2 regions of the Desulfitobacterium dehalogenans ATCC 51507 genome follow, and region 1 is predicted to be linked to the other one. Evidence: riboswitches for the same ligand, from Rfam matches in the RefSeq annotation. Region 1 holds a riboswitch; the other holds the start of a gene.

Region 1 (7,538 bases):
CTTACAGGGGTCCAGCCCTATATGGGGAACGAAATCCCCTATTTAACGGGAAGCGTTGTGTTTACCGATTTTGCCCGGAAATCTCAATTTCCGGTTAGAGGGGTTTTAGCATATACCAAGGTAAGGACGGATTGTAAACTTAATGATTTTAGTGTTATTGAAACCGATTATAATTTTGGGTCTCAATCGGCTTTTTATGTTAGTTTGGGAACGAATTTGGATCAAACCAGACTCTATTTAGGGGTTTATAGTTCTATGAGAGTGACTGATCCTAAGCAAGGTACTGTCTTTGAAATCATCCCATGATCAAAACCTCATTTCATTGTCCATTAGGCTTGCCATAGTTCCACTGTGTAAAAAAATAAATCCAATACCGAATAGTGCGTGATCGGCATTGGATTTATTTATTGTTGAAGATTCTCAATAGCTTCTAAACATCTTAATAATCTTCTTTAACAAGTTTCTCAATGGTATTTACTTCATTGTGTCTATCCAATGGTTTATGTGCGGGACCTTCTATTACATCGCCTTCATAAGTAAATCTTGAGCCGTGACAAGGGCAATCCCATGATGTCTCAGCGGAATTCCAGTTTAATTCACATCCCATGTGGGTGCACGTTGTGTTTACAACGTGCAGTGTACCTTGTCCATCTCGATAAGCTCCAGCTCTTTGACCATCGGCTTTAATAATTTTTCCCTCATTCAATTGAATATCTACACTCTCCGGAAGAGGAGAAAGTTTACCCTCTATGAGCTTATCCGCTACATTAAAATTTTCAACAACAAAATTCTTGACGGAGGCCCCTATAGTTCCTCTTGATGGATTATAAACATCCTGCCAAGGACTTTCTCCGTGTACAATCAAGTCTCTTAATATCATTGAAGAGGCCATACTGTTCGTCATTCCCCATTTACCATACCCAGTTGCAATATATAATCGGGGAGTATTTGACGTGAAATGCCCCACGTAAGGTAAGCCATCCAATGTCATACAGTCCTGTGTAGACCATCTATAGAGAATATCTTCGACGGGAAAGGTTTGCTCTGCGAAATCCACTAGTGCTTCATAATGTTTAATTGTATCCTCTCCTTGTCCGGTTTTATGATGTTCCCCTGTAACAAATACTAATTCCCCTTGATCTGAAGTTTGGCTGCGGAGTGACCGACCAGGTTCCTCTGCTGTAATATACATACCACCTGGATAGTTCTCCTTCATTTTGATGGCAACGGCATAGGCCCGATCCGTATATAGTCTCGTGAAGTACATTCCATGTTTATTATAGAATGGGTAATGAGAAGCTATAATAACCCTTTGTGCTGTTACTTTTGTTCCCCTGTCGGTCATTAAAACATAATCACCATGATCTCCGTTGTCTTCAATGTCTACAACCCTGGTTTGTTCAACTATCTGAACTCCGTTATGGGTGATTTTATCGGCAAGAGCCAACAAGAATTTGCGAGGATGAAATTGTGCCTGATCATCAAAACGTACAGCAGCCTTTATATCAAATGGTAATGGTATTTTATCAAGATATGTAGCTTTAATGCCAAGGGAAGAGGCGACATTCGCTTCATTGACAATATCCTCACTATATTTATCTTCAAGAGTGTATACATAGGCGGATTGTGGGACAAGATCGCATTCAATATTATATTCTTTTGCTATCGACTGATACATCTTTATGGCGGTTTGGTTGGCATCTGCATATTGCCTGGCAAATTCCTCGCTTATTTGTTTTTGTACCTTTTGATAGATCAATTCATGTTGTGAGGTTATTTTTGCAGTGGTATGCCCAGTGGTACCTTGTAAAATGTGATCCGCCTCAAGTACTACTGTTTTTACTCCCTCTTTACTCAGCCAATAGGCGCATAATATACCAGTAATACCGCCTCCGACAATTGCCACGTCAACCTTCATATCCTTATCCAAGGTGGAATAATCAGTATTGGCTGTTGAGGCCATCCAATAGGGTTGAGGTGGTTTTGTAAAATACTCTTTTGTCCTTTCGCTCATGATGATCCCTCCATATAGCCTTGTCATAGTCTTAAAGTTTATTTTGCACTCTCTTACAGTGAAATATCCGTATAAACTAAAGAGTAGATAATTATTAAGGGGTAAGGCCCTGTGCCTAACCCCTATTTTTTTGCTATACAATTTTTTTATTTTAAGTATAAGAAGCCCACCCTTTTCCGCCCTTAAACTCCGGTACTCCTCTGTTTATTATGCGAAGGTAATAATTTGCTTCCCGCAAAAGATGGTCCGTAAGCAAAGCGGTCATAGCCCCCTTAAGTTGGCACGCAAGCAGCATCTCTGTACTTGCCGCTTTGAAATCACGGATGGCAACTGTAGCACGCCGACTTTCACTCGTCATTTGTCCCAGGTTGATTGGTGGTTTTGCATCATCGGGAAATTTGCTAACCAATTGGTGAAAGTACAGGGCGAAATCATTTGCTTTTTTGATCATTGCCTGTTCGGAAAAATCCAGGAGTTGCCTCATCGCTTCAGCATGTACCATCATATTGTAGTTCCAAAACTTTTCTGCTTCGGCCACACTGGAATAAGGATCGAGCACTTGACGATTCTGTAACCGTCGTAAAAGTGTAATATAGTTGAGGGTTTCACGGCGTTGATGGGCATAAATGGACGGTAACTTGGTGGTATATAACCGACAATGGATAACATCCTGATACACTTTCTCCATAAATTCAGCAACAGAACTGGCACAGGTCAAAATTTGTTCGTTTAAAGCGGAAATATTGGCAACGCGTTCGGGACTTAATACTGGCGTGGACAAGGGCCCTGGAGTTAAATTCGACTCTTCAACAGTGATCGGTATTCCAATCCTAATCCCGGTTAACTCTACTGTTTTTTGTTCAGCCAACAATGTCTTACCTGTCAACAATTCCCCGGATAATAACACCTCAGGACTGATAACTCCATTGGACAAACGAATTGTTTGATGTAAAAAGCCTTCAAACAGACATTTAAATTCTTCGGCCTGTTGGATATAAGCAACATCTTTGCACATTAAATTGGCTTGCATGAAGATAAAGTGCTCTTTTATAATCCTTGTCCAAAAAAGATTGAGTTCAAGTGACTCTCGAATATAGTATTCAGCCATCGATACAGTACTCATAGGCACACCCCTTCTAAAGTGTATACAGCTAATGACACTTATCTGTCAAAGCATATTCGCAAATTCAGCAAAAATGCTATCTTTTCCCTTGTATAGCCGTAGGAGGTCTTGCAACCAATATTGTACCGGAGATGGTAGAAATTCATGGGGAAGCCAGAAGCCACAATCTGTCCGAGCTCCAAGCAATATCAATTGCCCAGGCTGCCATGCGTAAACTTGGCTGGGAACCTGTAGTAACGTCATCAGGCGGTGGAAGTGATGCAAACTAAAACTGGAGGTCATCGTTTTTGTTTATGTTATATTTTTGAGGGTAATGCCACAGTAAGTTTCTCATGTCTCAACTTCTCCAAAAAGTTATTTATAAGGTCCTATCACAATATTCGCAAAAAATAGTTTTACCTACTTACTTAATATTTGTAGCCCCACATCCGGGACAATTTACAGTGATTTGCTCTGGTAATGGTGCCTGTTGCAACACTGAATCATCTTGTACGGGCTGATTTAGCAATTCATCAATAATACGCTTAACTTCCTGTAGCACATCCAACGGTATTTTCTCCACTGTTGCAGAATCGTTAGATGCCACGATCTGTAGTGTGCCGCCGTGAAAAAGCGTGAACTTTTTGTTTACTGAACCGATTGCCGATAGAGGGATTTCCTTTTTGGTGCTGTTAAAGCCTTTTATCTTTTGGACGATGATTCTTTTATCCGTTACATAAACTTGCTCAGTCGGATCCGGAAAAGAGGCCCCAACTGCCAATAGTTTTTCCCCTTTTAAAAGTGATCTTTCTATTAAGTCAATTTGCTCCTGCATTGCTTTCTTTCTTCCCCAACCAGCATTTTTAATAGTAGCTTCAATAGTGTCATGTATACCATACCTTCTCCCCTTCTAACCTTAATAAAAACAGAGACTATTAGCCTATAATAAAATTAGAAACTATAAAATATACCGATTATAATTTAATAATATTTGACAAAAAGGAAGGTATTCCTTTAATTTCATCAGTGGCCGTTAACGCAATTCTCCTTTGCGTTTGCCTCTTTAGGCTTATATAACCTACATCTGCACAACTGCATCACCGCCTTGCGCAAATTCCCATATTGTGGCAAGTCTTATAGACAAAGCATAAACTGTAGTATCTTCGAGTAAAGGAGGAATTCAAATGGCACTTGGTTTTGACGGAGTTGAACGTCGTGAAGAGAGATTCGAAGGTATTGCAATCGTAGTTGTAATCATTCTTTTGCTTATCGCAATGGGAATCGTGTTCTAGTCTAAGTGCAAAATTTTAAGGAAGGAGGAATATTAATGGGCGGGTTTAGTCATTTTCCTCATATTTCACCGGTCGGTGCTCCACCACACATTGGACCAATTGTAACCAGCCGTCCCACTGTCTTCCCTGTCCCCCCAGTTACAGGTGTTGGCGTTGGCGTTGGCGTAGGAATTATCTTTATCGCAATTCTTATCCTGATTGCTCTTGGTGTAATTTTCTAAAACAATCAAAGGAAGGCCAGGCGAATTACCCTGGCCTTTTTGTTGTCATAAGCGGCTAGTTAATATTTTACCTAGCCACTTTAAATGGAAAAGAAGGAACAGTAATACGTTTAGGATTAAGGTAGACAGCATGGATAAATAAGCAAAAGGACTTCCTCTTTTCCGCCAATGAAGAGGAAAAGAAAAAAGTCCTTCAAGAGTATGTTGATCGAATTATTAAACCATCTAAGGATATTAACAGTTTTGACGTAGAGATAACCTACAGGGTTTATTTGAGAAGATAGATTTATTTACGAATTACCTTTCAAATTGTAATAATTTATAGTAGAATTGATTAGGTAATACCACATACCACATACCACATACCATTATACTTAGATATACTTCCTTATATTGCGACAAAGGCAAACTTAGCGAAAGCTGAGGACGCAAAGCTATGGGCCTTCCAGATCATGCTGATGGTTGCCAAGCTGCCGAAGTCTTCTTTTACTGTCGCTAAATGAATGCGGCTTTTTTTATTGTTTTTTCAGTCCTAATTTAGAATAAGTCTTCGGTAATATGGTCAAGACCATAAAGTAAATGGTCAAGCTCTTCTAGTAGGAACAAATTTTATTATGTGAGGAGGAACTATTTTGAAACTCAAGGCACGCTTATTCTCAATGCTCTTAGCTACTAGCTTAATTCCACTGTTAATCTTTTCTGCCGTATCCATACCCTCTTTTATCTCAAGCTCCCAACAGAGTTCCTATCAGCTAAGCCAGGACAAAATAGCAATTGCCAAAGCTGAAATAAACGGGATGTTGGATAAAAATTTCAATACCTTACATATGGTTGCCAATCAACCGGCCATTCGCAATTTCGATTTACCTAATGCGAAAAATATTCTGCTGGATGCCGTTAAAGTCAATCCCGAACTTATTATTGCTCTCGACGATACCGAAGGACAACAAGTCGTTAAAAGTAATGATGATGCCTTAACCAAAATCAATGAGCGAGATTTTTTTAAGCAAGCCATGAACGGTACAGAAGAGTATGTATCCGATATTCTCGTCGCAAAGGCTACCGGTGAATTGATTGTCGTGATCTCTACACCTGTTCGTGATATGAATAATAACATTGTCGGGGTTCTTCAAGCGAACATTCAACTCGCTCAGCTCAGTGACTTTGTCACAGAGCTTTCAGAAGGTGGTTCAAGCATCTATGTGATTTCCAGACAAGGGACCGTATTGGCCCATCCCCTTATCGAATATGTTCAAAACCAAGAAGATTTTAGCTCTTTAGAATTTGTGCAAACAGGTTTTACCGGACAGGATATGACTATACAAACGACCAATATTCAAGGTGAAGAGGTTATTGCCAGCCATACTTTGAACGAACTGACGGGCTGGTTAATCGCTGTGGAAACCCCTGTTTCGGTGGCGATGGCTTCCGCTAATAGACTCCTGTATACCTCAATCGGCTTGCTCTTAGCTGTGAGCATTGTTGTCGGCTTATTGGGCCTTATCTTTTCAAAACGATTTACCGAGCCACTCGTCCAGTTATCCTCCGTTATCGAAACAATTGCGAGCGGAGATTTGACAGACTTTGAAATTAAAATTAAGTCAAAAGATGAAATCGGCCAACTTTATGATAGTCTTAAGACAATGACTCAAAACTTAAGGGGACTTGTAGTCAACATTCAAGAGGTTGCCTCGACGCTAGCATCTCATTCCTTGCAATTATCGTCAACAACTGAGGAAACCACTCAGAGCTTAACCCAAGTCGTTACAACTATAAACGAAATGGCTCAAGGCAATAGCAATCAGGCTTTAATGATTCAAGGTTCAACAGATGCGATTAATACGGTTAATAATATCGTCAGCGAAGCTACGCAAAAAACAGATGTTGGTACAGTCAAGGCCAAAGAATCATTAGAGCTTGCTAAAGCCGGTCAAGAGGCTCTTGAACGCCAAAGTCAAAAAATAGAAGAAAACAACAAGTATTCGAATGCTGTTGGTCAATCGATCCTTCAACTGGCCACAATGGCCGATGAGATTCGCAACATGATCAGTGCAATCAACAGTATCGCCGAACAAACCAATCTGCTTGCATTAAATGCTTCGATTGAAGCAGCCCGTGCTGGTGATGCAGGACGAGGATTTGCCGTCGTAGCCGAAGAAATTCGCAAACTCGCTGAACAATCCGGCAGTTCCACCAAGAAAATTGAAGATATTGTCAATGGCATTAATGGTAAGGTGACGGAAGCCGTTAATAATATGAATCAGGCTAAAGAAAGCGTTGTTGTTATGGAATCTTCGGCAGAAGATACTAAAGAAAGCTTTGCGAAGATTTTTGCTTCAATTACTGAGCTTGCGCAAAACTCCTATGAAATTTCCATAGCCTTAGAGGAAATCAATAATCAGACGAAAGAAGTTGCTGACCAAGCCACGAATATTTCCGCAGTGGTTGAACAAGCCTCGGCTGGTATGCAGGAAATCTCAGCTTCTTCAGAAGAACAATTAGCTTCAATCGAAACGATTGCTCATTCCTCCGGGCAATTAGAAAATGTGGCTCACGAACTCCTCACTCAAGTTGCGAAGCTTAAAATTGAATAATCTTTGCATTGTGGTCGTTATAGAAAACAGAGCCTAATAACAAAAAAGCCTTGAGCGCACAGAATTTATGTGCCTCAGAGACTGACTAAACACCTGTGTAAATGGCAATAATCTCCACATACAACAAAAGTGGAGGTTATGAAATGAAACAATCGAAAAACATTCTTACTGACAAGGAAATGGAACTGATCAGCCTACTGATGCAAGACTGCCAAAGCACAGGGGATATTCAGTCGAAACTAAAAAGACTGTTCGCCGGAACCATCGAGCAGATGCTGGAAGCCGAGATGGAAGACCATCTGGGCTATGAAAAAA
Region 2 (7,538 bases), 2.0 Mb from region 1:
AGCAGCTTCGCCATCATAGTAAATAATGCGGTACTTCTCCTTAACAGATAGATCGGGGACGTTCAAGATATGGACAAACGACCCTTCTTGATCATCTTGGCAAAATCTAATTCCCTCTGCTAAATTCTGCATAATTGGAATGTATTTTTCATCATGAAAGACTCTCGTATATTTGGCAAAGGCCAGTATAGCCGCAGCATTGGCCCCCAGCTTAATTTCTGCATCTCCTTTTTCTAACCTTTCAATTACAAAGGCGATATTATTCTCATCATCATCTTTGAATAATTCAATTCCTTCATTCATTAGATATTCCAATGCACGTTTAATGCTGTCCTTTAGTTTTGGATCCTTATTGAATTCATATGCTTCAAGCATTGAATAAGTCGTGCTTGCGTGCCTTAATATGTTGTAATGAGGAACAATTTTATCAAAGCAAGGGAAATACCCATAACAAAATTTTCCAGCTCCATCAATCTGATTGGATAAGAAATTCGAAGCGTTACTTATAATATCTCTAAGTAATGCTTCATCAACCTTCTCTATTGACCGGCGCCCAACTTCATGCCCCTCACTGCACAAGGGATAGCATTTCATTCCATCATGGAAAAATCCGAGGGTGGTAAAGGTGTATATATAAGCAATGGAATTTTCATCAAACTGATATTTGTTTCCTGTATTCCTCTTGAGATAATAGTTGATATTCTTCCATACTAAATGCTTCTTTTTTTGATAGGAATCTTTTACATCGTATATAAACACATTTGAATTCACTTCCTGCTCTAAAAAAGATATATTAAACATATTGTCCAAGGAAATTCCTTCTCTAAAATAGTTTATCTTGATTTCAGAAATATATCTTATAAACTCTTGATATGGATACGCTTTTATTTTTCTGACGATATCTGCTTTTATCCAAATAGGATTGATCTCTGTCTCTTTGATTTTTTTCTTCATTAAGTCTACTGCATTTTTCCAACTGACTTCAACTGAGTTGCCTATTCCTTTCGTAACATAGGCTCTGGAGTTTCCGTCGCTAAAAGATAAAAAAACTACGTACTTTGGCTTGTTCGAAAAAAACAGTTCCATATTTTCTGACACAACGGTTTTTTGTGCAAATATTTGATCTTTCAATTCATCAAGCATTTTTTTTAGATCAGAATCGTCCTTAATTTTGTTAAGTCGGTTCACTTAAGTCTTCCTCTCTAACTTTCATCTTTCTTAGTCAAACCTATTGTTTTCATCTCTCTTAAACATTTTACTACACATATTGTTAAAAAAATCGATAAGGCCGGAATTAAATCACGGCCTTATCAGTCTATATTGGGTTATATTTCTATCATCATCTATGCTTTCTTAATTTTAATCCTAAGGCGGCCATTAAGGTACCTATGCCGTAGAAGAGCCCAGTTCCGGCACCACCAGTCTGAGGCAAGGCGCTTAATGGTACTTCTTCATCCAAAATCTCTATTGTACCCGCCGGTATTTCTTCATCTAAAATCTCTATTGGACCCACCGTTACTTCTTCATCCAAAACCTCTACTGGACCCGCCGGTATTTCTTCATCCAAAATCTCTATTGGACCCACCGTTACTTCTTCACCCAAAACCTCTACTGGACCCGCCGGTATTTCTTCATCCAAAATCTCTATGTCGGCGTCAGCGTCGGCATCGGCATCAGCGTCAGCGTCGGCATCGGCGTCGGCATCAGCGTCGGCATCGGCATCAGCGTCGGCATCAGCGTCGGCGTCGGCGTCGGCATCGGCGTCGGCATCGGCATCAGCGTCGGCATCGGCATCAGCGTCGGCATCGGCATCAGCGTCGGCATCGGCATCAGCGTCGGCATCGGCATCAGCGTCGGCATCGGCATCAGCGTCGGCATCGGCATCGGCATCGGCATCAGCGTCGGCATCGGCATCGGCATCGGCATCAGCGTCGGCATCGGCATCAGCGTCGGCATCGGCATCAGCGTCGGCATCGGCATCAGCGTCGGCATCGGCATCAGCGTCGGCATCGGCATCAGCGTCGGCATCGGCATCAGCGTCGGCATCGGCATCAGCGTCGGCATCGGCATCAGCGTCGGCATCGGCATCAGCGTCGGCATCGGCATCAGCGTCGGCATCGGCATCAGCGTCGGCATCGGCATCAGCGTCGGCATCGGCATCAGCGTCGGCATCGGCATCGGCGTCAGCATCGGCATCAGCGTCGCTGTCAGAATCCGAATCGCTGTCGGAGTCCGAATCACTATCGGAGTCGCCATCGTCATTCGGAGTAAACCCAGACCCACCAGCCCATCTTACTTCATTAACAGAGTCTTTTCCTGTTCCAGAACCAAGCGTTATTTCTCGTATTTCGCCATTCACTGAATTCGAAACGGTAATTGTATATTTATTTATTACTGTATTTTTTCCGTTACCTTCTTGTACATAAATGTCAAACGATCCCTCAGGAATATTTCCTTCGGCAACAATCTTCCAATCCTTATTTGAATCAACAATAATTTTTAATGACCAAGAGTTCTCTGCGTCATCGCTGCCTCTGTACATTTCGGAAGAAGCACCATTACCATTCGATGTGTGGTCGCCCTCAAAATCAACTTTAACATTACCCCATCCATTGCCGACTGTCTCTCCACCAGATTGGGAGAGAGAGGTATTCGAGGTTATTGTATAACTACCCACACTTGAAGCAGATACATCATTATTTGAGGCTGACCTTATGCCGACATTTGATAAATCATCATCAGAATTAACATCTTGATAAACTGAATCATCAGCATCAGCGTCAGTATCTGAGCCAGCGTCAGCATCAGCATCTACGTTAGTATCCGCGTCAGCGTCGGTATCTGTATTTATATCGTATACAACCCCATCAACGATCAACAAACCATTCTCCAATTGACCAGAGTCATCACCAGGCTGTTCCTGTTGAACATTGGTATTAGCAAAGGCCATCGGAGTTTGTGCGATCGGTCCAAATGTTGCTATCGTAAATGCCGCAGTTGATGCTGTAAGTCTAAGCAACAATTTTCTTTTTTTCCTCTGGTTCCGTTCCCAGTTTGCCTGCTTTCTAGTTAAATCATTTGATAATCTTCTCGACAAAACCTTCATCCTCTCTACATTAGCTTGCAATGTAAAGGTGGGTTGCACTATTTGCTCCGCGTGTTTCAAGTGCCCATATAAGAAACACGTTTCAAAGCATCCCTTTAAGAATCTAAAAGCCTAAAATGATTCCTCGTCAGAAAAATGCTATAATTAAAACTCTTGCTATCATTATCTGTTTCGTCAGTCACATAGCAGTCATAATTTTGAAAATCAACTATTCTCTTTTTTGAGTTTCATCTATGAACCATTACCAGCATGTATTCAGATGCCGGATCTGGTCTTTCTTATTTGCTGCAAATAAAAAAACCACATGTTTCACATCCCTGTTTGACTCGGGAGAATGAAACATGTGGCAGTTGGATTGTCTTCAATATTCATACACTTTGTTAAAATCCTTAGCGTTCTTTACCATTGTAATCTTAGGATTCTTTGCGATTACCTGAAGATCATAGGTCGTGTCGATTACGATCCATTGGCCCTTGCTCTCGTCGTATACCTCATTCCACGCATGATAGCCGGCGGCATTTTTCGGAGCATATCCCTTAACTAATTTTGCAGGCTTTCCCTGACTTCTCAGCATTGCCGCATATAATGAAGAAAAATCGTAACATATCCCCTTTTTCTCGGCAAGGGTCTGATCAATTACCGGAAGATAATCGGTGGACAGCGTAGCAAGCTTGTTGTAATCATAGGAGTTGTTCTTAACCATGTAATCCCATAATACAGTAGCCTTCTTTCCCAGATCGTCGATATCCTTGGTGAGTTCCGCCGCTTTCGCGACGGCCTTGGAGTCCACATTCCAGTTGATAGTCTGAATCGAGGTCAGGTACACGGAATTGGGATTGGTTATCTTCACATCGACGCTCTTGGATGCAATCAGCTTGTAGGAGTTTCCGGAGGTATTGGCAAGAAGACTGATCTTATACGTTCCGTCGCCCAACTGCAGCGGATAACTTTCTGTCTTTCCGGAGCTGTTGATATCGTAGGTATACTTCTCGTCCTCTTTTTGAATCATTACCTTCGTTTTACCGCCCCCGTCATAGGTTATACGGATCACTCCTTTGCCAATGTCGCTCGTATTGAAATAATCGGCTGCAAATACTTCGGAAGCCCCGGCCATAATCCATATAACAAATGCAGCTATGCAAAGCAGTAATCTTCTTTTCATGCGTTCCGCCTCCTTATTTCCATGTATCCAAAGTATCTTCCGCGTCATCAGATTTGTTGCCGGCCACTGCTTCCATCATTAATTTCAGCATTTCCAATTCGCTTCTGAAGTTTTGGCACTTACCGCCTTCCGCCCATGCAATGCTGCCCTGCCAGGTAGCATTCTGCTGAAATTGTATTTGTATCGTAAACGTAGCCTTACAATCGTTCTTTTTTGTCGACTCACTCATAAGAAGCCCTCCTTAATCTATTATATACCTAACTGCTTGGTCAAAAAAAACATATTTTTTCATCGATCGTCTTAATTATGGGATGCCCCAGTCACAATTCAATCATAAAAGATACAATATTTATTTTTGCAGATTATTTCTTTAAGGTTTCCGCAATCATGCCTATCATTTCCAATTCACTGCGGAACCGCTTGGTTTTCTGTTCCGGAAGCCATGATAGTGTACCCTGCCAGGTCGAGTTCTGACGGAACTGGACGTGAAGAAGAAAGGCTGGCTGCTTGTCTTTCATCTCTTCCGGAGAAACTTCTCTGAGTCCGCGGGGCGGATGCTTCTCCTTCCTGGACGGCGACTCGCTGAAGCTTCTCTTCTCATGTGTCGCCTGGGGAAAATTGACGTAATCAAAAAAGTCGTCCAGAATGCTTAACATTTGTCTTATGCCCTGAAAATCGATGGCGATGGCGTAGGAATCGTTATAAAGAGTCCCCGCAACATCATGATTCTCCGTTGTCTCAATCATCACCTTAAATTTCGCGATGTTGCTCGAAATAGTACTCTTCTCAAATTGAAACATCTCTCTCCTCCAATTCGATCGGATCGAGTGACTGAAATTGCCCAAAAACTTCAATGCTGTTATGGAAGCCGCTTTCGTTGATCTTCCACACAAGTCTGTTCAATACCGTGTTGGCGTCTTCATATGTAAGGTTGGAAAGCAAGAGAAGAAACTGCGTCCTCCCGTATCTTGTAACGACGTCATCCTTGCGCAGGGAGGAAACGATGGCATTTTTTATCTTATCGAAGGTCACGTCCAGACTCTCTCTCGGAAGCTCCTTCTTGTTTTTACCCGTAACGGTGAGCAGTGCGATAAAAATAGATTTTCCCGACCGGAGCGCCGCTCTGGCCTCAAGCTGATAAATCATTTTAAATTGTTCATAATTACAGTAAACAGCGCCAAGGATCTTAGCCACTTCTTTCAGGTTATCCTTGATCAAGGCGATATCCTGGTTCAGGGCCGTATTTTTATTGGTCGCGTCGTGATAGAGCTTGGTTACCAGATCGGAAGGCCTGACTCCCAGTTCGTCATAAAACAATTTATTCACATAATTGTAATGATCGACGGCCTTGTCGTGATTCTTCAATCCGATCAAGGCTTTGAGCAAATTAGCATGGTTCGTTTCTACAAATGGATCGATGACAATCGCTCTGTGGCAGATTTCTTCCACTGATCTGAAATCTTCTCTTTCCAGCAGGATTTCACAGCAGGCGGCCACGGATTCCATATAGATGCGCTGATAATACACGTTAAAGGGAACGATCCACTCCTTGAATGAGGACTGAGGCATAAAATTCCCTTTATAAATATTGATCATTTTTCGATATCTGGTGAGAAGTTCATCTTTGCTCAGACTTTTCTGCTGGGTTTCCTTATAGACCGCTTCCAACTCATCCACATCGACAATGCACGGAACATTCTTATTCCATACGTAAGCGCCGTGCTTGTAAAGGATAACCTCGTCTTCCAGATCGAGTGAATTCTTCAGCGTTACTCTCAGCCTGTAAGCGAGGTTCTTTAGCGCATTGGCGGGATCCTCAATTTCATCATCCCTCCACAGGGCCTGGATCAGTCCGTCCATTGAAATTTCATTATGGCGGTTCACCATAATATATTCAAGAAGACTCCAGATCTGCTTTCCCCTGACCTTATCTCCGGATAGCATCCGGTCGTTGCTGCAAAATGAAAAATCACCGAGCATCCGGATCTCAAGAATCCTCTTATTCACTTTGCCTCCGGTCTTTTCCATCAAATTGCCTCTCCTTCAATAATTTCAAAAAATATTGCGAGTCAATATAATGAATTATAATGGGTCAACAGATTTATAACTATTATTATCTACTACTTTTTTCTAAAGATCAATATTTCCTGGTAAAAATATGATATAATTTGCAAAGGTATCCCGATTCAATAGAATATACTCTCTTAATTCCTTATAATGCTATAATAACGAAATGAAACTCTGACAGGAATGATCTGTATGAAAAAAGTTTCGACCTGGCTCATCATAACAGGAATCATCATCATTCTCATACCGATCGCCGGTTCTCTGTATACAGGCTATCAGCAGGACAAACTTTACGATGAATATTTGAACACTCAGGAAATGAGAAGCTCAATAGAGGATTTGGATACTGCCTTTACTTCTGTTCCCTCCGATTCCTCCCTATCCGAAGAACCTGCGAAGCTGGCGGTCCCGGCTTATAATCCCACAGTCATCGGACGCATCAAAATCCAAAGTGCATCGATCAACCTTCTTCTGGTGGAGGGCACTACTTCCAAGGACCTTAATTGGGGTGCCGGACATCTTACTGCAACGCCGATGCCCGGTGAAATCGGAAATTCCGCCATTGCCGGTCACAGGAACCATACCTTCGGCTCCCTTTTCAGCAGATTGGGAGAGGTGGCAATCGGCGACCGAATCACCGTCGAGTACAATAAGACCGAATACATCTATGAAGCCTATGAAATACTCACCGTACTTCCTGACGACACCTCGGTATTGGCACAAACAGACGATGCTGCCATTCTTACCTTGATCACTTGCGCTCCCAAGGGATCCGACACGCACAGGCTGATCATACATGCGAAACTTATCTCTTAAGATTTTCCTATCGACAATGGAGGTAATGCTATGAAGCAACTTTCATTCAGGGATCTTGCCGTTTTTTGCGAGCAGATTTCCATGATGATTCGCTCCGGGATCATGCTGCATGCCGGCATGCAGATGATTGCCGATGATACGTCAAACGTACAAAAAAAAGCTATCTTTCAGGATGTCTCAACGCAGCTTGCGAAGGGTGACATGCTGGATGTAGCTTTGAGATCCTCTCCTGTCTTTCCCGAATATATGATCCATATGGTGGAAATAGGTACAAGCTCAGGCAAACTGGACACGGTATTGACTGCTTTGTCCGCCTACTACAACCGTCAGCAGTCGATGAGAGATCACATCAGAAGTGCAGTCGTGTATCCCTTTGTTTTGATTTTA

The links. A riboswitch is a leader RNA that binds a small molecule or an ion and turns the genes downstream of it on or off. The one in region 1 is predicted to bind cyclic di-GMP.
Region 2: it holds a riboswitch for cyclic di-GMP, as region 1 does, so the genes downstream of both, DESDE_RS22730 (LPXTG cell wall anchor domain-containing protein) here and DESDE_RS19365 (methyl-accepting chemotaxis protein) in region 1, are expected to answer to the same signal.

The regions. Positions count from the first base shown of each region.
Region 1 covers NC_018017.1:4,039,811-4,047,348, forward strand. Annotated here, with positions in the region: gene DESDE_RS19340 (PQQ-dependent sugar dehydrogenase) at 1-306, shown strand, start outside; gene DESDE_RS19345 (FAD-dependent oxidoreductase) at 440-2,014, opposite strand; gene DESDE_RS19350 (DUF2935 domain-containing protein) at 2,166-3,137, opposite strand; gene DESDE_RS21880 (hypothetical protein) at 3,269-3,406, shown strand; gene DESDE_RS19355 (PH domain-containing protein) at 3,541-3,951, opposite strand; gene DESDE_RS19360 (hypothetical protein) at 4,444-4,629, shown strand; cyclic di-GMP riboswitch class I at 5,023-5,107, shown strand; gene DESDE_RS19365 (methyl-accepting chemotaxis protein) at 5,262-7,223, shown strand; gene DESDE_RS19370 (IS256 family transposase) at 7,403-7,538, shown strand, end outside.
Region 2 covers NC_018017.1:1,679,251-1,686,788, reverse strand. Annotated here, with positions in the region: gene DESDE_RS08210 (glycoside hydrolase family 88 protein) at 1-1,188, opposite strand, end outside; gene DESDE_RS22730 (LPXTG cell wall anchor domain-containing protein) at 1,340-3,106, opposite strand; cyclic di-GMP riboswitch class II at 3,125-3,208, opposite strand; gene DESDE_RS08200 (transglutaminase-like domain-containing protein) at 3,468-4,268, opposite strand; gene DESDE_RS08195 (hypothetical protein) at 4,282-4,497, opposite strand; gene DESDE_RS08190 (hypothetical protein) at 4,631-5,068, opposite strand; gene DESDE_RS08185 (AfsR/SARP family transcriptional regulator) at 5,055-6,296, opposite strand; gene DESDE_RS08180 (class D sortase) at 6,528-7,151, shown strand; gene DESDE_RS08175 (type II secretion system F family protein) at 7,182-7,538, shown strand, end outside.